DNA from 3 places in the Pseudomonas sp. MTM4 genome. Region 3 is predicted to be linked to each of the others. Evidence: predicted binding sites of a transcription regulator. Region 3 holds the regulator's gene; each other region holds the start of a gene.
The links. The regulator FliA, encoded in region 3, starts transcription of late flagellar genes. The targets are predictions, from matches to a motif close to CTAAAGTTTNNNNNNNNNNNGCCGNTAA.
Positions count from the first base shown of each region.

Region 1: flgM (flagellar biosynthesis anti-sigma factor FlgM) is a predicted target of FliA. The motif match lies at 5,188-5,215, and genes of this name have one in related genera.
Region 2: GYM54_RS01775 (flagellin) is a predicted target of FliA. The motif match lies at 1,539-1,566, and genes of this name have one in related genera.

Region 1 is NZ_CP048411.1:75,911-83,956, reverse strand. It holds gene flgE (flagellar hook protein FlgE) at 1-719, opposite strand, end outside; gene flgD (flagellar hook assembly protein FlgD) at 751-1,431, opposite strand; gene flgC (flagellar basal body rod protein FlgC) at 1,450-1,893, opposite strand; gene flgB (flagellar basal body rod protein FlgB) at 1,908-2,312, opposite strand; gene GYM54_RS00460 (protein-glutamate O-methyltransferase CheR) at 2,527-3,351, opposite strand; gene GYM54_RS00455 (chemotaxis protein CheV) at 3,389-4,321, opposite strand; gene flgA (flagellar basal body P-ring formation chaperone FlgA) at 4,413-5,147, shown strand; gene flgM (flagellar biosynthesis anti-sigma factor FlgM) at 5,252-5,581, shown strand; gene GYM54_RS00440 (flagella synthesis protein FlgN) at 5,625-6,095, shown strand; gene GYM54_RS00435 (flagellar brake protein) at 6,164-6,910, shown strand; tRNA gene GYM54_RS00430 (tRNA-Arg) at 7,067-7,143, opposite strand; gene GYM54_RS21855 (PA3371 family protein) at 7,663-7,845, shown strand.
Region 2 is NZ_CP048411.1:372,318-380,363, forward strand. It holds gene ligA (NAD-dependent DNA ligase LigA) at 1-1,239, shown strand, start outside; gene GYM54_RS01775 (flagellin) at 1,779-3,242, shown strand; gene GYM54_RS01780 (flagellar protein FlaG) at 3,312-3,674, shown strand; gene fliD (flagellar filament capping protein FliD) at 3,731-5,176, shown strand; gene fliS (flagellar export chaperone FliS) at 5,720-6,106, shown strand; gene GYM54_RS01795 (pyrimidine/purine nucleoside phosphorylase) at 6,192-6,473, opposite strand; gene GYM54_RS01800 (DMT family protein) at 6,588-6,929, opposite strand; gene GYM54_RS01805 (Na+/H+ antiporter) at 7,230-8,046, shown strand, end outside.
Region 3 is NZ_CP048411.1:1,593,567-1,601,612, forward strand. It holds gene GYM54_RS07195 (chemotaxis response regulator protein-glutamate methylesterase) at 1-56, opposite strand, end outside; gene GYM54_RS07200 (chemotaxis protein CheA) at 371-2,557, opposite strand; gene GYM54_RS07205 (protein phosphatase CheZ) at 2,570-3,364, opposite strand; gene GYM54_RS07210 (chemotaxis response regulator CheY) at 3,388-3,762, opposite strand; gene fliA (RNA polymerase sigma factor FliA) at 3,878-4,624, opposite strand; gene fleN (flagellar synthesis regulator FleN) at 4,621-5,448, opposite strand; gene flhF (flagellar biosynthesis protein FlhF) at 5,540-6,820, opposite strand; gene flhA (flagellar biosynthesis protein FlhA) at 6,836-8,046, opposite strand, start outside.

The DNA of each region.
Region 1 (8,046 bases), 1.5 Mb from region 3:
ACTGGCGGGACGGCAGACGGATCGCCCGGTGTGGCGATAGGCATTGCTGGGTTACGCCCATCAATCAGTACGTTCATTTGCCAGGAGTTAGACGTGGGCGATTTAACGAAGTACTGCGTCATGACATGAGCATTGCCTTGCTCGTCATAGATGTTGGTCGAGGTCGACGAGTTATAGGTCAGCGGATCTGCCGGATTGAATGGCGTATTGACCGGCTGGGTATTGGTCGAATTCAGGTTGAAACCTTGGGCGATTGTCGTCGTCGCCTTAGGCTCCTGGCTGGCCGTCTGGATCTTCAGGTCGCTCACACGCCCTGTCTGGATATTGCCATTACCGTCGACCGAGTAACCCTGAAGGTTGTAGCCGAAGTTATCGACCAGATTGCCCTCTTTATCCGTTCCGAAATAACCGGCGCGGGTATAGCTCAGCGCACCGTTATTGCTGACCTGAAAGAACCCGTTGCCATTGATCGCCAGGTCCAGCGCATTCTGCGTGTAGTTGATGTTGCCCTGGTTGAATTGCTGCGACACGTTCGCAAGCAACACGCCGCTGCCCTGGGGATTCTTACCAGTTCCGAGTACGGACGAGGCATACACATCCGCAAACTCTGCACGTGACTGCTTGAAGCCAGCAGTTCCGGCGTTAGCGATGTTGTTACCTGTAACGTTGAGGTCTTTGCTGGCGGCACGCATGCCGCTAAGGCCGATATTGAACGACATGAATTGCTCCTGTTACCGGGTGTGCCGGCAGTTACTGACCAATGACCTGGACTTGAGACAGCCCAATGCTGCCAACACCGGCCAGGTTGAGCATCAGCTCCCCGCCGTTCTGTCCGAGCGTGACGCTGTCTACGTTGGCTGGGAGCAAGGTGTACAAACCCTTGGTCTCGCCTTGATAGGTGGCTTGTGCTTCGAATCGGTAGGTTCCAGGCGGCAAGGTATTGCCGCTCGAATCCTTGCCGTCCCACATGAACGAAACGTTTCCGGCTTCCTGCTGGCCCATGTTGATCCGGTTGACCACCGTGCCGGCACTGTCATAAACGTTGACCGACACGTTGCTGCTGGTCGTCGGCAATACCAGGCTGGCCTTGAAGGTTTCGCTGGTATCGACGACGGCCTTGTCGGTGGGCACGATCACCTTGCGGCCAACCAGCGACGACGCCTGTAGCGCCTGGGATGACTGATAGCCCGATAGCATGGTTTCCATGCTTGAGTTCAGTTTCTCCACACCTTCGACCGTACTGAACTGGGCCAACTGTGCAATGAACTCGCCGTTTTCCTGAGGTTCCAGAGGGTTCTGGTTGTTCAGCTGAGTTACCAGCAGCTCAAGAAACTCGTTCTTGCCAAGATCGTTGCTTTTTACTTCGCGATCTTTGATCTGGTATTGGTCGAGTACCGAACCGGTACCGCTGACGCCGCCTGTCGTGCTCATGGCTATCTCTCGTAAGGGTTACTGGCCTAGGGTCAGAACTTTCTGCAGCATGGTCTTGGCCGTATTCATCAACTCGGCGTTGGTCTGGAACGACCGGCTGGCAGAAATCATGTCCGCCATTTCCTCCACGACGTTGACGTTCGGGTAATAGACGTAGCCTTCTTCATTCGCAGCCGGATGGTTGGGCTCGTAACGGGCTTGCAGCTCGCTCTGGTCTTCCACCACGCCGAGCACCTGAACACCGGCACCAGCTTGATCCTGCTCGGCGAACAAGGATCCGCTTGGCGTACCGTTGGCCTGCTGCAACATGGTCGCGAAGACCGGATGGCGGGCGCGGTAAGTTTGATCGACGCTGGACGAAACGGTCTCAGCGTTGGCGATGTTGCTGGAGATGGTGTTGAGGCGAGTGCTTTGAGCACTCATGCCGCTGCCGGCGATATTGAATACGCTGCTAAGGGACATGGGCTTCGCTCCTGTTATTCGCCGCGCAGGGCGCTCATGAGCCCCCTGAATTTACTGTTGAGAAAGGTGAAGCTTGCCTGGAAGTCGACGGCGTTTTCGGCGTAAGCGGCTTGCTCGACCTGTGCATCGACAGTGTTCTGATCCAGCGAAGCATGCATCGGCGTGCGAAATCGAAGGCCTGGATCGGCAATCTCAAACCCTTGCGCCGCGATGTGCTTGCTACTGGTGACAGCGACGCCGAACTCGCCCTGGTTTTTGCTCTGCTGGGCAGCCAGAACGCTGCCGAACTCCAGATCACGGGCCTTATAATTAGGCGTGTCGGCGTTGGCAATATTGTTGGCAAGCACCTCGGCACGCTGAGCGCGAAAGCCAAGTGCTTTTTCGTGGATACCCAGAGCTTTATCGAAACTGATGCTCATGATCTGGCCCTCTGCCGGATACAGTCTGCTTAGCAAACCAACAGCAAAGGCCATGCCATTTCGATAATTAACTGATTTAGAAGGGATTTATAGCAACGCATCAGGAGCGATGCGTCAAAAGCGGCAAAGCTTTTCCATGTTTTTGCCGCCTCTTCACTCATGACCGACAGATTTCTGCCGCCGCCTCGCTGCGACGCTGCAGGATCGACCGTTCCTACTTAGCCTTATAGATGATGCCTGGACTGCATTGGATCATCTGGTACAACTCAGGAAGCCCGTTCAGCGCCTCGGATGCCCCGAGAAACAAATATCCGCCCGGCTTCAGCGTGGCGTGAATACGCCGAAGAATGTCTTTCTTCACATCCGCAGAAAAGTAGATGAGCACGTTACGGCAGAACACCACGTCGAACTTCCCCAGCACCGCATAGCTATCGAGCAGATTCTGAACACGGAACTCGACGCGGTTTCGAATCGCTGGTTTGACAACCCAACGGCCTGGTGTCTTGACGTCGAAATAACGCTGTAAGCGCTCGCTCGACAATCCCCGCGCGATAGCCAGACTGTCGTACTCCGCAGCCTTGCTTGCAGCAAGCATGGTGCCAGACAGCTCGGTAGCGACGATCTGAACTGCCAACTTAAGTTGGCTGGGGTTGCTGCGCTCATATTCGTCGACAGTCATCGACAACGAATAAGGTTCCTGCCCCGAGGAACAGGCAGCCGACCATATACGCAGGCGTTGACCCGGCGCGGTTTTCAGGAGCTCCGGCAAGGTCCGACTCCTAAGCACTTCGAATGGATAGGTATCGCGAAACCAGAGCGTTTCGTTGGTCGTCATCGCATCCACGACCTGCTCACGCAGACCGCTGCGTGGCTGGGCCTGAATTTTCCTGACCAGGTCGCCAAGGCTCCTGAGCCCCTGCTGCTCCATCAGCTTGTTCAGCCGGCTGGTTACGAGGTACTGCTTGTTGCTGCCCAGCAGAATGCCGCACGTCTTCTCTAGGAACACTCGGAACTGATCGAAATCCGGATCACCTGACACTGATAAGGCCCACCAGTCGTATTGAAGAGGACATGCCTCAATTCTTATCCGTAGTTCGGATTCGCTCTATCACCCGGTTGGCCAGATCGTCCGCCTGAAATTTGGCGAGAAAATCGTCCGCACCGACTCGCTTGACCATGCTCTGGTTGAACACACCGGAGAGTGAAGTATGCAGCAGAATATGCAAATCCCGCATGGCCGGATCCTGACGAACCTCGGTGGTCAACGTATAGCCGTCCATCTCAGGCATTTCGATGTCTGAAATCATCATGACGAATTCCTCGGATGGCTTCTTGCCATCTGCTACCAACTTTCGCAGGTAGGTCAGCGCCTGGCGGCCATCGTTGTGTGCAACCACCTCGATTCCCAGATTCTGTAGACAACGAATTATCTGTTTCCGCGCAACCGAGGAATCATCGACGATCAGAACCCGGCTGGATGACGCCTTGCTGGTGGTTTCCTCGTCCGCGATACCAACCGATAGCACTTCCGAAACGGGAGCCACCTCGGCCAGCACTTTTTCCACGTCGATGATTTCGACCATCTGGCCATCCACATGGGTGACAGCTGTCAGATAGTGATCAGGCCCAACGCCTTTGGGCGGCGGCAGGATGGCCTCCCAGTTCATATTGACGATCCGCTCCACCGATCGCACCAGAAACCCGAGCACCTTGTTGTTGTATTCAACGATGATGGCGAAGCTATTGGAGAGGTCCTGCAATGCAGGTTTTCCGGTAGCCAAGGAAAGATCGAGAATCGAAAGCGTGCTGCCACGTATGTTCGCCACGCCACGCACAACCGGACTGGACCGAGGCATGATGGTGAGCCGAGGACACTGCAGCACCTCTTTAACCTTGAACACGTTAATGCCATAGAGCTGCTTGTCATCCAGCCTGAACAGCAGCAACTCCAGACGATTCTGCCCCACCAGCTGGGTACGCTGGTTAACCGAATCCAATACACCGGCCATGCCAGTTCCTCTTGCTTTGCGAAATGGTGTTCAGAATGTCCGGCAGACTTACCGGCACGCCCTTTGCTTCTGCCATGACATGAACGAACAGATGACTTTTTTCCGGCGTCCTTGCATTGCGCTTTGTCGCGCGATCCTGTTTTCGGCGTTATGCGGGCTGAGCCAGTTTGCTGACTCGGCAACAAGGCCTGAACAGCTTATCGACGCAGCACGCGGATTTCTTGAGCGTGAGGTGACCGACTATTTGCAGCGTAGCCAAATCCAGGCCCGCCATCAGGTCGAGGTCAACAGACTCGATCCTCGTCTGCGCCTGGCGCATTGCGATCGCCCGTTGACTACGAAACTGGAAAGCCCTGCGCAACCGGTTGGCCGCACAACCGTACGGGTCAGCTGCGAAGGCTCGGCGCCCTGGTCCGTTTTCGTCCCCGCGCAGGTCCATTTGTTCCGCGAAGTAATAGTCGCCCGGCGACCGCTGGCGCGCGAAAGCATCCTGGAGCAAGCTGACGTGACTCTAGCCGAACGGGACGTCAGCCTGCTGACCCAGGGTTACCTGACGGCCTACGATCAGGTTCTAGGTAACAAACTCACCCGCAGCGCCCTTCCCGATCAGGTGCTTACCCCTAACGCTGTTTCGCTAGCGGAAATCGTGCGCAAAGGCGATCAGGTCGTAATCAGCGCGAAAAATTCGTCAATAAATGTGAGAATGCCAGGCGAAGCTTTATCCGATGGCGCACTTGGCAGTCAGATCAGGGTCAAAAATCAGCGATCTGGCCGCGTTATCAAGGCCCGCGTCGTTGGTCCCGGTCAGGTGGAAGTCGCGATGTGAGAAGGACTGACGCTGCCGCAGCCACTCCGGGAAAATAAAGCTAAAGTTTCCCATGGCTTTGCCGAAAAGCAGGCAAGCGTCCTGACTTATTCGAGGTTTCGATCATGGCTATCGATTTCAACCGGCCCAACGGTGCCGTCAGCCCACCGAGCAGTGGGCGAAGCAGCAATGTGCAGAACACTGAGCGGCCAACGGTTCCGCAGCCTGCTGCCGACGCAGTGAAGAACACCAGTAGTACGGCTGTATCCGGCGAGAGCGTTCAGTTGAGCCCGGAAGCACAACGTCTGCAGCAGACCGCTGAGAAGTTGAGCCAGCAACCCTCTGTCGATCAGGAGCGTGTCGCTCAGATCAAGCAGGCGATAGCCGATGGCAGCTATCAGGTAGATCCTCAGCGAGTGGCATCGAAACTGCTAGCGTTCGAAAGCCAGCGTTGAACCCAGTAAAAGGTAGCCAGGCGTCAGCGCATTAGAGACCACTATGCAAGATACCGAATTGCTTCAACAGCTGGTTGACGATATCGGCACCGCCCGAAAGCTTCTTGAGCTCATCGATGCCGAGTACCAGGCACTTGCCGAGCGCAACCTCGCAGGCCTGGAGCAGCTGCTCACACAAAAGCAGACACTCCTGGCGCTGCTGGGTCAGCATGGCGCCTTCCGCAGCCAAACCCTTGCTAAGGCGCAGCTTAGCGCCGATAAAAAAGGCTTGGCGACCTTTGTCGCGAACTCTGCGATAGGCGACGACATTCTTGCCCATGCGGAGCAGCTCGAGAGCGTTTTAGAAACCTGCAGAAATTCCAACGACCGCAACGGCAAGCTTATTCGCGCCAATAAGAGCGCAGTAGGCGCCATGCTGCATGTGCTGCAGGGTAGCAACCAGACGCCCGATCTCTACGACCGCCGAGGTGCCACCGCCAGAACGGCAAATCATCGCCCGCTTAGCCAGGCCTGACCGCCGCCAAATAAAGGCAAAATGCTATTATGCGGCGGACGTCGTTACATGCCGGAGAGCAATGTTAAGTGTCCAATCCGTTTGCAGAGGACGGAGGCCCGCAGCCTCCTCAGATTCTCAAGACAACAACCGAGATCCACGCGACTCTGAAGCAACTGCTGGATAACCACATCCCGCTACTGGTCCGATTCGTTGACCGTAACCAGCGCTATCAGACTTATATGGTCGAAATGAACCGTGAGAAGGGCTGGATTGCGCTCGACGAGTTGATACCTAACGACGGCGAACGCTTGATGGCGTCCGGCGAAGCCTTTCAGGTTGAAGGCTATTACGAAGGCGTGCGCATTGCCTGGAGCAATGATCACCCGGTGCATCCAGGCGAACTGGAAGATGCCCGCTGCTACTGGGCACCCCTACCCGATCAAGTCCTCTACCATCAACGACGCAACGCGTACCGTGCCTCGTTGGCTGGCCAACCTATCGTTGCCGAACTCAGCGACAAAACTATCAAGCCTGTTGAAGGTAAAGTGCTGGACATGTCGGCGACTGGCTGCAAGCTGAGCTTCCAAGGCAACCTTCAGAGTGGCCTACAGACGGGACGAGTGTACGAACACCTCTCCGCAAGGCTTCCCTTTGGCACCATCACAACGGCGGCCGAACTACGGCATGTCGTTTTCGATGAAAAGCTCGATGTCACTTTTTGCGGAATGCGCTTCTATCGCATCAGTGGCCTGACGCAACGCCAGATCGAACGATTCGTCTACCAGCTACAACGCGAAGCACGACGCGACCAGCCGAGCGGCCGCTTCAGCTGAGATAAATGCTCCGTTACGAAAAGACGAGCAAATGGTTAGAGCGGCTCCCGACAAGCCGTTCAACCCACGTCACTTTGATTGGTCATGAATTATCCCGCCGCGGCTATCGATAGGCCAGACGGCGGCGGGATGCCGTGACCTAATGGAGGCAAAAGCTGGCGTCCCAGGCGAGGTTCGAACTCACAACCTTCCCCTTAGGAGGGGGATGCTCTATCCAATTGAGCTACTGGGACGCGTTAGGCGCAGCATGTTAGCGGGCCTCGGCTCGTTTGTCATGCGCTTGGCAACAGAGCCAGACCGTCAGTCAGCCGTATATCAAGGCGACGGAATCATGACCCAACCTTATATTGCATTTTGCATTGCGCTTTTTATGTGCATCATGCAAAACGCATCATGGACATAAAATAATCTGTCGTAAGTATATGAAAAATAAGGAATTTTTTCCTTAAAAAGATGGCACACCGAATGCTTAAGCCATGCGAACCATTTGCGAAGGAGCCGCCAATGCTACGCCCAGCTTATTTATTCAGTTCAGCCATCCTGGCCGTGGTCGCTGTGATGCAATTGCAGGCAACAGCGCAGGAACCAGAACACGCTCCAACTGGCACATTGGAGCAACCCGCTACCCCGTCGGTTCATAGGCTGACAATGCCAGCGCAAACCATTAGCAGCCAAGCAATGAGCACGCCCACGCAACCGCAACGGTGGGTCTTCTAAGACCCCTGCGTTTTGTTTCATCAAGGAGATAACGGATGTCTATTTATGGCTGCATTTTCCTTCTGCTCAGCATCATCTGTGGCGCACTGAGCATTGGTACTGCCCTTCCCGACATGTGGGAGCCGGTCGTAGAAGGAGGCACGGTATTTTTTTGCGTTCTCTTCGTGATCTCACTTCTGATCGGTCGGCGGATTAAATTCGATCCAGTACTACGCTAGGACGCGATTAACAGACAAAGATCAGTAGCTGATCACAGTAACGGCGTTTCGCCATCATCATGTCTTTACTCTGATATTTGTCGTCGTATAATTGGCGCCATAAAGCCGCCTAGCATCTTTTTTTCAGGTCGCGGAACAGCGAGTGCTGTTTGGTTGTCAGACCGGGACTAGAACGGCAATAAGCCACCATCTCCACCCTGA
Region 2 (8,046 bases), 1.2 Mb from region 3:
CTGGGCGTGATGATCGGCGACACGGTCATCGTGCGGCGCGCGGGCGATGTGATTCCGCAAATTCTCGGTGTGATCCCGGAGCGTCGTCCTGAAAACGCGCGTGTCGTTCACGTACCGGAACAATGCCCAGTCTGCGGCTCGGCCGTTGAACGCACCCAGCTGATCAAACGCAGCAAGGGCCGGGAGTCGATCAGCGAAGGTTCGATCTACCGCTGCGTGGGCCGGCTGGCCTGCCAGGCGCAGCTCAAGCAGGCGATCATTCATTTCGTTTCGCGTCGCGCCATGGACATCGACGGGCTCGGTGACAAGATCGTCGAGCAGCTGGTCGATACCGGACTGGTCAGCTCGCCAGCCGATCTCTACTGCTTGACCTTCGAGCAGGTATTGGCTCTGGAAGGCTTCGCCGAAGTGTCGACTCGCAACCTGCTCAAATCCATCGACGTCAGCCGCACGCCGTCCTTAGCGCGCTTCATCTATGCGCTGGGCATTCCCGACGTGGGCGAGGGCACGGCCAAACTCCTGGCGCGGGCCTTGGGTTCCCTGGATCGCATCAGCCGGGCGTTACCGGATGTGCTGGTTTACCTGCCGGACATCGGCCTGGAAGTAGCCCATGAAATTCACAGCTTCTTTGAGGATGAGCATAACCAGCTCGTCATCGAACAGCTGCGCGAGCGAGGCGTGCAGCTGCAGGAGGAGGGCGACGTGCATCCTGAGTTTGCCGCCTGCGCGACGCTCGCCGGACTGCTCGACAAGCTCAACATGCCGTCTATCGCCGCCACCGGCGCTCAGCGCCTCGCCGACCGCTTCGGTAGCCTCAAGGGCATCATCGAAGCCGACTGGCTCGATCTACGCCAAGTAGAGCGGCTCAACGAAAAGGCTGCTCGCGCATTGCGCGACTATTTCGATGTCGCGACCAACGCCGAGCGCGCCTACGCAATCGAGGCCCAGTTGCATGAGTTCGGCATGCACTGGCAAAGCGAGCGTAAGGCGGCGCAAGGCATGCCGCTGGCGGGCCAAACCTGGGTACTGACCGGAACGCTGGAAAGCATGAGCCGCGACGAGGCCAAGGCGAGGCTGGAGGCGTTGGGGGCGAAGGTTTCGGGTTCCGTCTCGGCAAAAACCAGCGTAGTGGTTGCAGGGCCGGGCGCCGGATCGAAACTGGCGAAGGCCAACGAACTCGGCGTCGCGGTGGAAGATGAAGAGTCGTTCCTGCAACGACTGGCGGCGCTCGAAAACTAGCCTACAACGCCGGTTCCTGGCGAACTGCGCATCCGCGTTGGGCGGGTACAATCCGCCAACAAGCAGGCATCCGGATCCGGCGACCGCTTGTGCCCGCTAGGGCTCGCCCCGCGACGAACAGCAGGTAGTGAACAACAAGTAAAAGCTTCGCGCCGAGGGCGGCCCTCCTACAAAAGCAGCGGCTTTACTCCAGTCCTGTGGGAGGCGCGCCCTCGCGGCGAAAAGGGTTTCCAGCCCACTCTAAAACCAAACACTCCCGCACGCGCCTGCCGTCCACCTCGCTACCTTCTATTCATCCATTAAAGATTTCCACCACCCGTCCGACAACCTTCGCAGGCGGGCTCGCTTGTTTGCGGATTCGCCGGTGTCGTACAGGTTGTTCTCGGGGCTTGCAAAAATATTTTCAACCGCCTCCTAAAGCTCACCGAAACGACGCCGATAAGCTAATCGAATGCGAACTCAATGGGTGCCTGGGCAAAAGCCGGCCCGGAGTCGCAAGCTCAGGCAACCAAAGTAACTAGCGCCCTTGGAGGCACATCATGGCTCTTACAGTCAATACAAACATTGCATCGCTCAACACTCAGCGTAACCTGCAATCTTCGTCCAACGCCCTCAGCACCTCCATGCAGCGCCTGTCTACTGGTAGCCGCATTAACAGCGCGAAGGATGACGCTGCAGGCCTGCAGATTTCCAACCGTCTGACCAGCCAGATCAATGGTCTCGGTGTAGCCGTAAAGAACGCCAATGACGGTATCTCTTTGGCGCAGACTGCTGAAGGCGCTATGCAGCAATCGACCAACCTTTTGCAGCGTATGCGAGATCTTTCGCTCCAGTCGGCTAACGGTTCCAACTCCACTACTGAGCGCCAGGCTCTTAATCAAGAGGTTGGGCAGCTTAAGGAAGAGCTTGATCGTATTGCAAACACAACCACGTTTGGTGGTCGCAAATTGCTCGATGGTGACTTTTCAAATGTGAAGTTCCAAGTAGGTTCGCAAGCAAACGAGACGATTGGTTTTTCAATCGCATCCACCGCGGCGGCCAAGCTCGGAAATAATGAATATGGGACTAAAGGTTCGGTAGCCGGGACTGTTGTTACAGCAGCAACCAACGGTACTGACGCTGTTTTGGCAGCGGCTAACTTTAAGATTTCTGACTCTAAAGGCGCCACAGGAGCAATTGCATACACTGCTGAATCGACGTCAAAAGATATTGCCGGAGCTATCAATACGGCGACTGCTGCTGCTGGGGTTGGTGTTACCGCAGAAGTTAAGAACGATGTGAAAATTGGTGGCTTTGATTCTACATTCAATGGCGGAACGGTTAGTTTGACACTGAATGGGGAAAGCGTGACCGTTGATAATTTTAATGCTAACGACTTAACCGCAATGAAGAACCAAATAAATTCTTCTAATGCAGGTGTTACTGCCGAGTTTGCTGCGAATAGCGACGGTACGTTGGATAAAACAAGCATTGTGCTAAAGGGTTCTGATGATATCAGCTTCTCGATTGCCGAGGCGGATGCAACACATACTTACGATGTAGGCATAAACGGAGCTGCATCGTCTGCCGTTAACTCCAACGCTAATCGGATCGCAGTCGGTGAAGTTAAGCTTAGCGGTGTTGAGTCGTTCAGCTTTTCTGGCGCAAGCACGGAGATATTATCTGCTGCTACTGGGTCATCGACTGTTAATTCAGTATCAAAGGTTGATATTTCAACTGTAGACGGAGCTCAGAGTGCCATTGATGTAATCGATGCTGCTTTGAAAAGCATAGATACACAGCGCGCCGATCTTGGTGCGGTTCAGAACCGCTTCGACAATACCATCGCCAACCTCACGAATATCAGTGAGAATGTTTCCGCTGCCCGCGGTCGTATCCAAGACACCGACTTCGCAGCTGAAACCGCCAACCTGAGCAAGAACCAGATCCTGCAACAGGCTGGTACCGCAATCCTCGCCCAGGCCAAGCAGCTGCCGCAGGCTGTTCTGAGCTTGCTGCAGTAATAAGCAGAAGGCGTTAATGATGAGGGTAGGGCTGTGCTCTACCCTCATTGATTCATGAGAGGTGAATCAATGGACGTCGGAAAATTATCTGGCGGAGCCGCACCGCAAACGCAGATGACAGCTGGATCGCCACCCAGCCTTCTCAAGGAGGCTGGGTTTTCTGCGTCCGATAGGCTTCAGCCAGCAACGGCTCCCGCAAAAGCGGAAGAGCAAGAGAACACCGCTGACTTGGTCGAAAAACTTCGGTCGCAGATGCAGAATATCCAACGGGATCTGAGCTTCAGCGTTGACGATTCCACCGGTGACGTGGTTGTTCGTGTAATCGATGGCGAGTCAGGTAAAATCGTTCGGCAGATACCATCGGAGGAAATCCTTCACCTTACCGAGCGACTGGATGAAATGCGCAGTTTGTTATTCGAAGCCAAAGCTTAACGGTACGATTTTTGTATTGTGTTTTCCGGCTAACAATTTCTTGACGAGGTAAGGCTATGGCTGGCGTAACGGGTATTGGCTCCGGTATTGACATCGACAGTATCGTGTCCAGCATGGTCGCGGCTGAGCGTGCGCCCAAAGAGACGCAGCTCGCGAACCTCGAAAAGAAAACCACCACCCAAATTACTGCCGTTGGTGCATTGAAAAGCGCCATCAGCGACTTCCAGACGGCACTTGGTGCGCTGAATAAGCCGGAGCTGTTCCAGGCGCGTTCAGCTACATCCAGCAAGTCGGATCTGGTTGGCGTCACTGCCAGTACTACTGCCGGGGCCGGTAGCTATCAGGTCGAGGTAGAGAAGCTGGCTACCAGCAGCAAAGTGGCTCTCGCTGCGGTTAAGAACACCGCCGATGCGCCGGCGCGCTTCGCCAGCGGGACGCTGGAGATTTCGCTCGGTGTGCCGGGCACCCCTCCTTCAAAAGAATCATTTTCCGTTACGGTCGATGAGAGCAACAACACGATGGCCGGTATGCGTGATGCCATCAACGCGGCCGGCAAGGAGATGGGCGTCAGTGCCACCATCGTGACGGATGAGCACGGCTCGCGGCTGGTGCTTAGCAGCAGCAAAAGCGGTGACGGGCGCGATATCACTGTGGCGGGAACTGATGCAGCGCCAGTACAGGGTGGTCAAGTTAGTCTCTCGAAACTGGCCTTCGACGGCATCTCGAGTGCCGGTGAAGGTGCGCGCACGCTGACCACGGCGCAGAGCGCCAGGTTGTCTATCGATGGTTTGCAGATCGTTAGTGAAACAAACAAGGTCGAGGGTGCCATCGACGGCGTTACGCTCGATCTCAAGGCCAAAACTGCAGCTAACGAGCCGCTCAGTATTAGCGTTGCAGAAGACAAGGCAGGCGTCAAAAAGCAGATTCAGTCGTTTGTCGATAGTTACAACAAGCTGATCGGCGTTATCAATGCGCAGACCAAAGTGACGTCCGTAGGCGAAGGCAACGCTCCTGTAACAGGTGCGCTGGTAGGCGATGCCACGGCCCGCACTTTGCTCAATACCATCCGTAATGAATTGGTAAATGTGCAGGGCGATGGCGCGCTGCGTGCCTTGACCGATATCGGCATCACCACGCAGAAAGACGGTACGCTAAAGATCGATGATGCCAAGCTGGGCAAGGCAATGGATGGCAACTTTACCGAGCTGCCGGCGTTGTTCACTGGCGATACAGGTCTCGCTAGCCGTCTTGATGCGAAGCTCAAGCCCTACACCGAAACTGGCGGCATTCTCGAACAGCGCAACAAGGCGATGACCGAGACCATCTCGAAGATCGATGATCAGAAGGAAGATTTGAACCGCCGTATCACCTCGCTGCAAGAGCGACTCTACAAGCAGTTCAATTCCATGGACTTGTTGGTGGGGCAATTGTCGAATACGTCCAACAGCCTTATCGCGTCGCTGGAAAACCTGCCTTGGGCAGCGGGTAACTCCAAGAAGTAACAGCACCGTAGGGGCAGTGCGGTAGGGTGGGCTTTAGCCCACCAGACGGAGTTTCGCACGTATGCATCGGCGCGATTATGCGGGAGCCTGGCGGGGTTCTTGGTTCGGCTCGCTAGCTGACCATTAGGTTTCGGTGGGCTGAAGCCCACCCTACAAGGTTGTGCACGGTTCAGGTAGGGTGGGCTTCAGCCCACCAGATGGAGCGTGCCGCACGTACGCACCGACGCGATTTATACAGGAGCCTGGCGGGGTTCTTAGTTCGGCTTGCTAGTTGACCAGCATTCGGTGGCTGAAGCGGAGCGCTGCCCGGCCCACCCTCCGGGGCTGTGCACGGTTCAGCCTTCCCTGTAACACCGGACCGCCTGCCGAGAAACGATCCGCTTGAAAAAACCAAACCCCCAAGCTAGTGAGCTTCGCTATCGTTCCTAGGCCGCCGACAAAGCGCTTTCGTTTATCCGTTAATTTTGCTGACTGCTCTCAAGCTTGAGCGACCCCGACCGATAAGCTGTACATGCAAATTGATGTGGCAAGGGGCTCATCCAAATGAATGCTATGGCAGCAATGAGGCAGTACCAGCAAGTCGGCGTTAAGGCCCAGGTGACCGAGGCCGATCCGCATCGTTTGATTCAGATGTTGATGCAGGGTGGGCTGGACCGTATCGCTCAGGCCAAGGGCGCCATGGAGCGTGAGGCATATGCGGAGAAAGGCTCGCTGATTGGCAAGGCGGTCAACATCATTGGCGGTCTGCGCGACGTGCTGGACAAGCAGGCGGGCGGCGAACTGGCGGAAAACCTGGATCGCCTGTACGAATTCATGACGATGCGGCTGTTCGAAGCCAGCCGGCATAACGACGTAAACAAGCTTGATGAAGTGGCGAATCTGCTAGGTGAAATCAAGCAAGGCTGGGACGGCATCGCGCTTAAGGTTTGATTCAAGCCGCAGTACTACAGATGCTATTTGTCAACGCAACACAGACGCACTGTCTGGCAACTGAGCCAGTCAGTGCGTTTTGCTTTCAGCGGTACTCGCAAAGATAAGCGGTATCCGATGCAACCTTCAGCTGGAACTTGCTGTTGGCTGGCACGGTGAATTGAGTGCCGGCGCCAAAGGTTTCGTAGCTGTCGCTTCCCGGTAGTTTGACGTCCAGGCTGCCAGCGACCACGTGCATCACTTCCAACTGGTTGGTGCCGAATTCGTAATCGCCTGCGGCCATGACGCCGATGGTGGCAGGCCCTGCTGCCATGTCGAAGGCGATGGATTTGACGGTGCCGTCGAAGTACTCGTTGACCTTGAACATTCGGAAACTCCAGGGTGCGTAAAAGGGCGGCCAGTATGCCGAAGCGGCCTGATGGCGTCATCAGGCCGCTCATGTTTCGAATGAAGGCCATGTTGCGGCTTTGCAGCGGCACGCTCACGAGCGAAAAATGAAGTACACCGCACCTAACAGGCAAATCCCGGCCCAGAGATAGTCGAGCTTCAGTGGCTGCTGCATATAGAGCACGCTGAAGGGGACGAAGATCGCGAGGGTGATGACCTCCTGCATGATCTTTAGTTGGCCGATCGACAGCTCGGTGTAGCCGATGCGGTTGGCGGGCACCATGATCAGATACTCGAACAAGGCGATACCCCAGCTGATCAGTGCAGCGATCAGCCAGGGTTTGCCGTTGAGTGTTTTGAGGTGGCCATACCAGGCAAAGGTCATGAACAAGTTGGAGATGCAAAGCAGGGCGGCAGTCTGAAGCCAGATGGGCATTGGAAATCTCCGGGTTGGCAGCCTGGTGCCATTCACTCCTCCGATCCCGATGAAGCCGCTCTCGTCGCCTGATGACAGGCTTCTGTAACCACTGCGTCGGGGCAATGTTTGCTCGGTTGGGCAGCATTGGGTGATGGTGATCAGGGCGCGGTATGTTACGCCACGCGCGGCAGTGCTGGTGGTTGTTGAGGCGGACCTGACGAACGAACCGGCTATATCAAACCGCCTGGCTATACTTTTTCATATGCGGGCACTCTATATGCGCCCCTCACTTGATTTCGCTAGAGACCCACCGATCCTATGGAAACGCTTTATCTGATCTTTCTGCTGTTGCTTGCGGTGGGCGCGAGCCGGGTACTCGCCAATGTCGTGCCAGTGCCACTGCCAATCCTGCAGATTCTGATGGGCAGCATGTTGGCGCTTCCGCCGTTCGGAATGGGCGTTGAGCTACGGCCAGAGATCTTCATGCTGCTGTTCATTCCGCCGTTGCTGTTCTACGACGGGTGGAAAATTCCCAAACGCGAGTTCACCGAGCATGGCGCCGAAATGTCCGCCATGTCATTGGTGCTTGTATTGGTCATCCTGGTGGTGGTGGGCTACTTCATCCACTGGCTACTGCCGACGATTCCGCTGGCGGCGAGCTTCGCACTGGCGGCCATTCTCTCGCCGACCGATGCGCTAGCCGTAATCGCCATCGCCCAGGGTCGACTCCCGCGCCATATGGCGCACCAGCTGGAAGGCGAGGCGATGATGAACGATGCCACTGGCCTGGTCTCGTTCAAGTTCGCACTGGCCGCCGCCATTACCGGCACCTTTTCGCTGACGACGGTCACCGGCGAGTTTTTTGTCATCGCGCTGGGTGGTCTGCTCATTGGCGCCGGCTTGAGCTGGGCGGTGGGCAAGGCCAAGCAATGGATGACCGCGCGAGACCTGTTTGATCCCTCGGCCTATGTGCTGATGATTCTGCTGCTGCCCTTCGCGGCGTTCTTCCTGGCCGAACATGCAGGTATGTCTGGCATCCTCTCGGCGGTAGCGGCGGGCATGGTGCAGAGCCGCATCGACATGCTGCCGGTGAAGACCAGCACGCGCATCCTCAACCGCAGCATTTGGGAAATGC
Region 3 (8,046 bases):
GAGACACGGCGGCGGAAGAAGCCGGAATCGTCCACCACCAGGACCTTGACTGCCATAACACACTCCTAGGGTCTGTTGACGCTTCGGCGCGAGCCGCGTTGCTGCGCCAAATGACGCCAGGCAAGGCGCGGGACGCAGGTAATGGTTGTTCCCTTGCCAAGTCCCGCAACGCCGCATGGCGTCATTTGCCGCGCAACCCTTCGCGCCGGGCCTGTTTTTGCGCGGCGCGGCGTTATTCGTCGTTCATTTGGAATAACCAAACTTCTCTCCTCATGCCTTGCTCCGCGCAAAAACAGGCTCCGGCGCGGCCGCAAACGAAACGTCAACAGACCCTAGCGACGGCGGCCCGCTCGGGGCCGCTGCGAACCGATCAGATCCGGCGCGCGTAGCGCTTGAGCATGCTCGGAACATCGAGGATCAAGGCGATGCGGCCATCGCCGGTGATGGTCGCGCCGGACATGCCCGGTGTGCCCTGCAGCATCTTGCCCAACGGCTTGATGACTACTTCCTCCTGGCCCACCAGCTGATCGACGACGAAGCCGATGCTCTGATTGCCGACGTTCAGAATCACCACATGGCCCTCGCGCTGCTCCTCCTGCTCGGCACCACGCACCAACCAGCGTTTGAGGTAGAACAGCGGCAGCGCCTTGTCGCGCACGATCACCACTTCCTGGCCGTCCACCACGTTGGTGCGGGACAGATCAAGGTGGAATATCTCGTTGACACTCACCAGCGGGAACGCGAACGCCTGGTTGCCGAGCATCACCATGAGCGTGGGCATGATCGCCAGCGTCAACGGTACCTTGATGACCACACGCGAGCCCTGGCCCTTGGCGGAAAACACGTTGACCGTGCCGTTGAGCTGGGAAATCTTGGTCTTGACCACGTCCATGCCGACACCGCGGCCGGACACGTCGGAGATCTCCGATTTGGTAGAGAAGCCCGGTGCGAAGATCAGGTTGTAGCATTCCAGGTCGTTCAGGCGGTCGGCCGCATCCTTGTCCAGCAAGCCTTTCTCGACCGCCTTGGCACGCAGAACCTCGGCGTCCATTCCTTTGCCATCGTCGGTGATAAGTAGCAGGATGTGGTCGCCTTCCTGCTCGGCCGACAGCACGACCTTGCCGGTGCGAGGCTTGCCGGCTGCTTCGCGCTCCTCCGGCGTCTCGATACCGTGGTCGACGGCGTTGCGCACCAAGTGCACCAGCGGATCGGCCAGTGCTTCGACGAGGTTCTTGTCCAGATCGGTTTCTTCACCGACCAGTTCCAGGTTGATCTCTTTTTTGAGGCTGCGGGCCAGATCCCGAACCAGTCGCGGAAAGCGCCCGAAGACCTTCTTGATTGGCTGCATGCGCGTTTTCATCACGGCACTTTGCAGATCGGCGGTCACCACATCCAGATTGGATACGGCCTTGGCCATGGCTTCGTCGCCGCTATTGGAGCCCAGGCGCACCAGACGGTTACGCACCAGCACCAGCTCGCCGACCATGTTCATGATTTCATCGAGCCGCGCGGTATCGACCCGCACAGTAGTCTCGGCTTCGCTCGCCGGCTTTTCGGGTGCAGGGGCAGCTTTGGCTGCCGTGTCCGTTTTGGCCGGAGCAGCGGCGGCTTTGCCTGGCGCTGCCGCAGGCGCGGATTTCGCGGGCGCGCTTTTCTTTGCAGAGGATGCAGCGGCGACAGGAGCGGCCGGAGCAGGTGTTGGAATTACGGGCGCCGCTTCGGGTTCGAACTTACCTTTGCCGTGCAACTGGTCCAGCAGGGCTTCGAACTCGTCGTCGGTGATTTCATCACCCCCTGCTGCAGCAGGCTTGTTCGCCTCGACAGGCGGCGCAGGCGCAGCAGAAGCCGGCTCGGAGAAGTGACCCTTGCCGTGCAGCTGGTCGAGCAACGCCTCGAATTCGTCGTCGGTAATCTCGTCGCTGACAGGCGCTTCAGCGAGCGGTGCGGCCGATGCCGGAATGGGCTCCGCCGCAAACTGGCCTTTGCCATGAAGCTGATCAAGCAAGGATTCGAATTCGTCGTCAGTGATCTCATCGCTGACGCTTGCGGTCGAGGCCTCGGCGGAATTTTCCAGCGCGCCAAGGAACTGCTCGAATTCGTTGTCCGCCGTCGCGGCTTCGGGCTCGGGCTCGGGCTCGACAAGGGTCTCGACGACCGGCTCGTCCCCGGCCGGTTCGGCCAGACGCGTCAGCGCCGCCAGCAGTTCTGGAGTCGCCGGGGTTACCGTGGTGCGCTCTCTAACCTGGGCAAACATTTCATTGACGGAATCCAATGCCTGCAGCACGACATCCATCAATTCCGAGTCGACGCGACGCTCACCCTTGCGCAGGATGTCGAAGACGTTTTCAGCAATATGACAGCACTCGACCAGCTCATGTAGCTGGAGAAAGCCGGCACCGCCTTTTACCGTATGGAAACCGCGAAAAATCGCATTGAGCAAGGCGGTGTCATCGGGGCTGCTTTCCAGCTCCACCAGCTGCTCTGACAATAGTTCGAGAATCTCGCCGGCCTCTACCAGGAAGTCCTGGAGGATTTCTTCATCGGCGTCGAAGCTCATATTCACCTTCCCCTAAAAGCCCAGGCTCGAAAGCAGATCATCGACATCGTCCTGCCCGGATACGACATCCTCACGTATATCGGCATGCATCTGCGGACCTTCACCATTGGAAGGCTCTTTTTCTTGTTTTTTCTTTTCCTGCTCGACGCGCATCGCTTCGCGGTCATGCTGAATGCCCGCTACGCGGTCGACTTGGCCGGCCATCAACACGAGATTGAGCAGGTTGCTTTCGAGCTCAGTGATCAGCCGGGTCACCCGCTTGATCACCTGACCGGTCAAGTCCTGGAAATCCTGCGCCAACATGATTTCACTGAGATTCTGCGACAGCTGGCTGCTGTCGCTCAGGGAGCGTTGCAGATACTGGTCAATGCGGCGAACCAGCTCCCGAAACTCCTCGGCGTTCATATCTCTGCGCATGAAGCGCTGCCAGTCGGCGACCAGGCTTTGCGCTTCGTAACTGACGTAGTTCACCAGCGGCGCCGACTCCTCGACCAGATCCATGGTGCGGTTGGCGGCCTTTTCGGTCATTTCCACGACATAGGAAAGACGATCGGTGGCGTCGGTGATGGGTGACGGATCGCCGCCCGTAGCGCAGGTATCCATCTCGAGCTTGACGATGGCGTTATGCAGCTCGCGGGTCAGCTTGCCGACTTCCTGGTAAAGCCCGTTATTACGGGCCTGATTGAGCTCGTTGAACATCTGTGCCGCTTCGTCGAAGCGGCCCTGCTGCAAACTCTCGATCAGTTGGGGTGCGTGAGCCTTCAGAGTCGCTTCGAACTCCGCCAGGCTTTGGTCTGCTTGCGTCATAGTGCCCTCGCGGCGTTACTGCTTCAGCCGTTGACGCGCTCGAAGATCTTTTCGATCTTCTCTTTGAGCACTTGAGCCGTGAATGGCTTGACCACATAACCGTTTACGCCCGCCTGCGCGGCCTCGATGATCTGGTCGCGTTTCGCCTCGGCGGTGACCATCAATACGGGCAGATGCTTCAGGCGCTCGTCGGCACGGACGGCACGCAGCAGATCGATGCCGCTCATGCCGGGCATGTTCCAGTCAGTGACGAGGAAATCGAAGCCGCCGCTCTTGAGCATCGGCAGCGCGGTGGTGCCGTCATCTGCCTCGGCAGTGTTGGTAAAGCCCAGATCGCGCAAGAGGTTCTTGATGATCCGTCTCATGGTCGAGAAATCATCGACGATGAGGATTTTCATATTCTTGTCCAAGTAAACCTCCGTAAATCCCGAATCCCCAGAACCTGCTCACGGTCTGTTGCGGGCCTCATGAATGAAGCTCGTAAGCGGCCTATAGTGCTTTTTTGCGAATCGATCAGCGCCCGCGCCACTCGCCAAGGCGAGCCCGCAGGCGCGCCGCGCACTGACTGTGCAACTGGCTCACTCGCGATTCGCTGACCCCTAGCACCTGGCCGATTTCCTTCAAATTCAATTCTTCGTCGTAATACAGCGAAAGCACCAGCTTTTCACGCTCGGGCAGGTTGCCGATGGCCTCGGCCAGCGCCTGCTGAAAACGCTCGTCTTCAAGATCGCGGGACGGCTCCGGATGGGCGCTGGCGGCATCCTCTCCAAACTCCCCGTGCTCACCTTCCTGCAGCAAATCATCGAAGCTGAACAAGCGGCTGCCCAGAGTGTCGCCCAGAATGCCGTAGTACTCATCGAGACTCAATTTAAGTTCGGCCGCAACGTCCTGATCTTTAGCATCGCGACCGGTTCTGGCTTCGATCGCCCGGATCGCTTCGCTGACCATGCGTGAATTGCGGTGCACCGAACGCGGCGCCCAGTCGCCCTTGCGGACCTCGTCGAGCATTGCGCCGCGGATGCGGATACCGGCGTAGGTCTCGAAACTCGCACCTTTTCCGGCGTCATACTTCTTCGACGCCTCGAGCAAGCCGATCATGCCGGCCTGCATCAGGTCATCGACCTGCACACTGGCCGGCAAGCGCGCCAGCAGGTGATAGGCGATGCGCTTGACCAACGGCGCGTACTGATCGATGAGTTGGTATTGCGAGTCTTTTGCCTGAGCTTTGCTGTAATACATAACGAGTCCAGCCGCGGTCAGTCGTTAGGCTCTGTGGCGGGCCTGACGAGGCGCTCCACAAAGAACTCCAAATGGCCCCGCGGCGTCGCCGGCAATGGCCAGGTATCCACCTTCTGCGCAATGGCCTTGATCGCCAGCGAGCATTTGGCTCGCGGATAGGCCTCATAAACGGCGCGCTGTTTCTGTACCGCCTTGCGTACCGCCTCGTCGTACGGAACCGCGCCGACGTATTGCAACGCTACATCGAGGAACCGCTCGGTCACCTTGCTCAGCTTGGCGAACAGGTTGCGGCCCTCCTGGGGCGCGTGTGCCATGTTCGCCAACACACGGAAACGGCTGATGCCATAGTCACGATTGAGCAGCTTGATCAACGCGTAAGCGTCGGTGATCGAAGTAGGCTCGTCGGTCACCACCAGCAAAATCTCCTGCGCGGCCCGAACGAAACTCACGACACCGTCGCCAATGCCTGCCGCGGTGTCGATGATCAGCACGTCGATATCGTTGCCGAGATCGCTGAACGCCTGGATCAGTCCTGAATGCTGCAGTGTAGACAGCTGCACCATGCTTTGCGTGCCGGATGCCGCGGGCACGACGCGGATGCCACCCGGCCCCTGAATCAATACGTCACGCAGGTCGCATTCGCCCGCAATGACATCGGCCAGCGTTCGCTTGGCGGTCAAACCCAGCAGTACGTCGACGTTGGCCAAGCCAAGGTCGGCATCGAGCAGCACCACCCGACGACCAAGATCGGCCAGCGCCAGCGCCAGATTGACCGACACGTTGGTCTTGCCGACGCCACCCTTGCCGCCGGTAACTGCAATAACCTGTACGGGATGCATACCCATTTTCACACGCCTATATCTTGCTTGAGCCCTTGGGCCTTCGATGCGTTCAGCCCGAACGCGTCTTCTTTGTGTGTATCACGGAGCAAAGCGTTCATCCGACCTTCCGTGAAGAACCGTTGTACAGACCGGAGAACATGTCGGCCATGGTTTCCTCGCTGGGATTCTCCTCCGATTGCAGGCTCACCGCGCGACTGACCAGCTGATGACTGCGCGGCAGTTGCAGATCGTCGGGGATGCGCGGCCCATCGGTGAGGTACGCGATCGGCAGATGCTGGCTAATGGTGAGGCCGAGCACGTCACCCAGGCTACCGGCTTCATCAAGTTTAGTCAGAATGCAGCCGGCCAGCCCACAACGGCGATAGTGATGCCAGGTCGCCTTGAGCACCTGGCTCTGGCTGGTCGCCGGCAGCACCAGGTAGTTCTTCGATTTGATACCGCGGTCGGCCAAGGTATCGAGTTGCGCGCGCATCATCGGATCATTGGCCGGCAGCCCTGCGGTATCGATAAGGATCAGGCGCTTGCGGGCCAGCGGCTCCAGTGACTTGCTCAGCGGCTGGCTGGGATCGATCTGAATGACCGGCACGTCGAGGATGCGGCCCAGGGTCTTCAGCTGCTCCTGCGCACCGATGCGGAAGTTATCCATGCTCGCCAGGGCGATGCTCTGGGCGCCGTGCTTGAGCACGTAGCGCGCCGCGAGTTTCGCCAGCGTGGTGGTCTTGCCGGCACCGGCCGGACCGACCAGCGCAATGATGCCGCCCTCTTCCAGCGGCTCGACCTTGGTGACCTTGACCGCCTGGGCCAGGTGCGCCAGCACCATTCGCCAGGCCTGGCGCGGCTCGGACACATTCGCAACCTTTTCCAGCAAGGCGCGCGACAGGTCGGCGGGCAGGCCGATACGTTGCAGCCGGCGCCAGAGATTGGCCTGCTGCGGACGGCGGTTCTGCTCGTGGCCCCAGGCAATCGAGCCGAGCTGCATTTCGATCAGCTCACGCAGCCCCTGAAGCTCGGACTGCATGGCTTCCATCGCACGCGAGTCAGCCGCTGCCGGAGCAGCGACCGGCTTCGGCTGAGCGACCGCTGTCGGCTTCTCGTCAAGCAGTTGACGATCCTGGCCAGCGGCACTGCGCGACGGCGCGCTCAGCTCGGCATGGGCGCTGGCGATACGGGCCTGGGTTTTGCGCAGCTCGGCTTCCAGGGCCGCGTTCGGCTTCTTGGGCGCAGCGGGCTCCATCGGGTAATCAAGCATGGCCGTCAGCTCGACGCCGCCAGCGACACGACGGTTGCCCGTGATCACGGCATCGGCGCCCAGCTCGTCACGAATCATCTTCATGGCGATACGCATGTCGGCTGCGAAGAAACGTTTGACCTGCATGGCCTGTACCCTCGATTAATTCTGACCCACCGTCGAAACGATGGTGACCTGCTTGTTATCCGGTATTTCCTGGTAGGCGAGGACATGGATGTTCGGTACCGCGAGCCGGGCGAAGCGCGACAGCATCGCGCGGACCGGACCCGCCACCAGCAGAATCGCCGGCTTACCCAACATTTCCTGACGCTGTGCCGCCTCTACCAGGGAACGCTGCAATTTTTCGGCCATTCCGGGCTCCAGAAGAATGCCATCTTCGGAGCCCTGACCAGCCTTCTGCAGACTGTTGAGCAATATCTGTTCCAACCTGGGCTCAAGCGTGATCACAGGCAGCTGCGGCTCAAGCCCTACAACGTTCTGCACAATTGCGCGGGAGAGCGCGACCCGCACGGCAGCCACCATGGCGGCGGGATCTTGACTCTTGACGGCGACGTTGGCGATGGCCTCGGCAATGGTGCGAATGTCGCGTACCGGCACCTGCTCCTGCAGCAGCGCCTGCAACACCTTGAGCAAGGTGGACAGGGAAATCATCCCAGGCACCAGCTCTTCGGCGAGCTTTGGCGAGCTCTTGGCCAGCAACTGCATCAGTTGCTGCACTTCTTCATGACCCAGCAACTCGTGGGCATGCTTGTGCAGGACCTGGTTCAGGTGAGTCGCAACCACGGTGCTAGCATCGACCACGGTGTAACCGAGCGACTGCGCCTGATCGCGCTGGCCGGGCTCGATCCACACCGCCTCCAGGCCGAACGCCGGGTCTTTGGCGGCGATGCCGTTGAGCGGCCCGAAAACCTGCCCCGGATTGATCGCCAGCTCGCGATCCGGATAGACCTCGGCTTCGGCCAGGCTCACCCCCATCAGCGTCAAACGATAGGCGTTGGGCAACAGATCGAGGTTGTCGCGGATATGCACCGAGGGCATCAGGAAGCCGAGATCCTGCGAGAGCTTCTTGCGTACGCCCTTGATTCGCGCCAACAGCTGCCCACCCTGGTTGCGATCGACCAGCGGAATCAGCCGGTAACCCACCTCCAGGCCGACCATATCGACAGGCGTCACATCATCCCAACCCAGTTCCTTGGTTTCTGCCGCGCGCTGCGCAGGCAGCGTTTCCAACTGCTTCTGCTCTTCCTGCTCGGTTTGCTGCTTGACCTGCTTCTGGCGATGCCAGATCCAGTAAGCACCGCCCGCGGCAACCGCGCCGAGACCGAGAAAAGACATATGCGGCATGCCTGGCA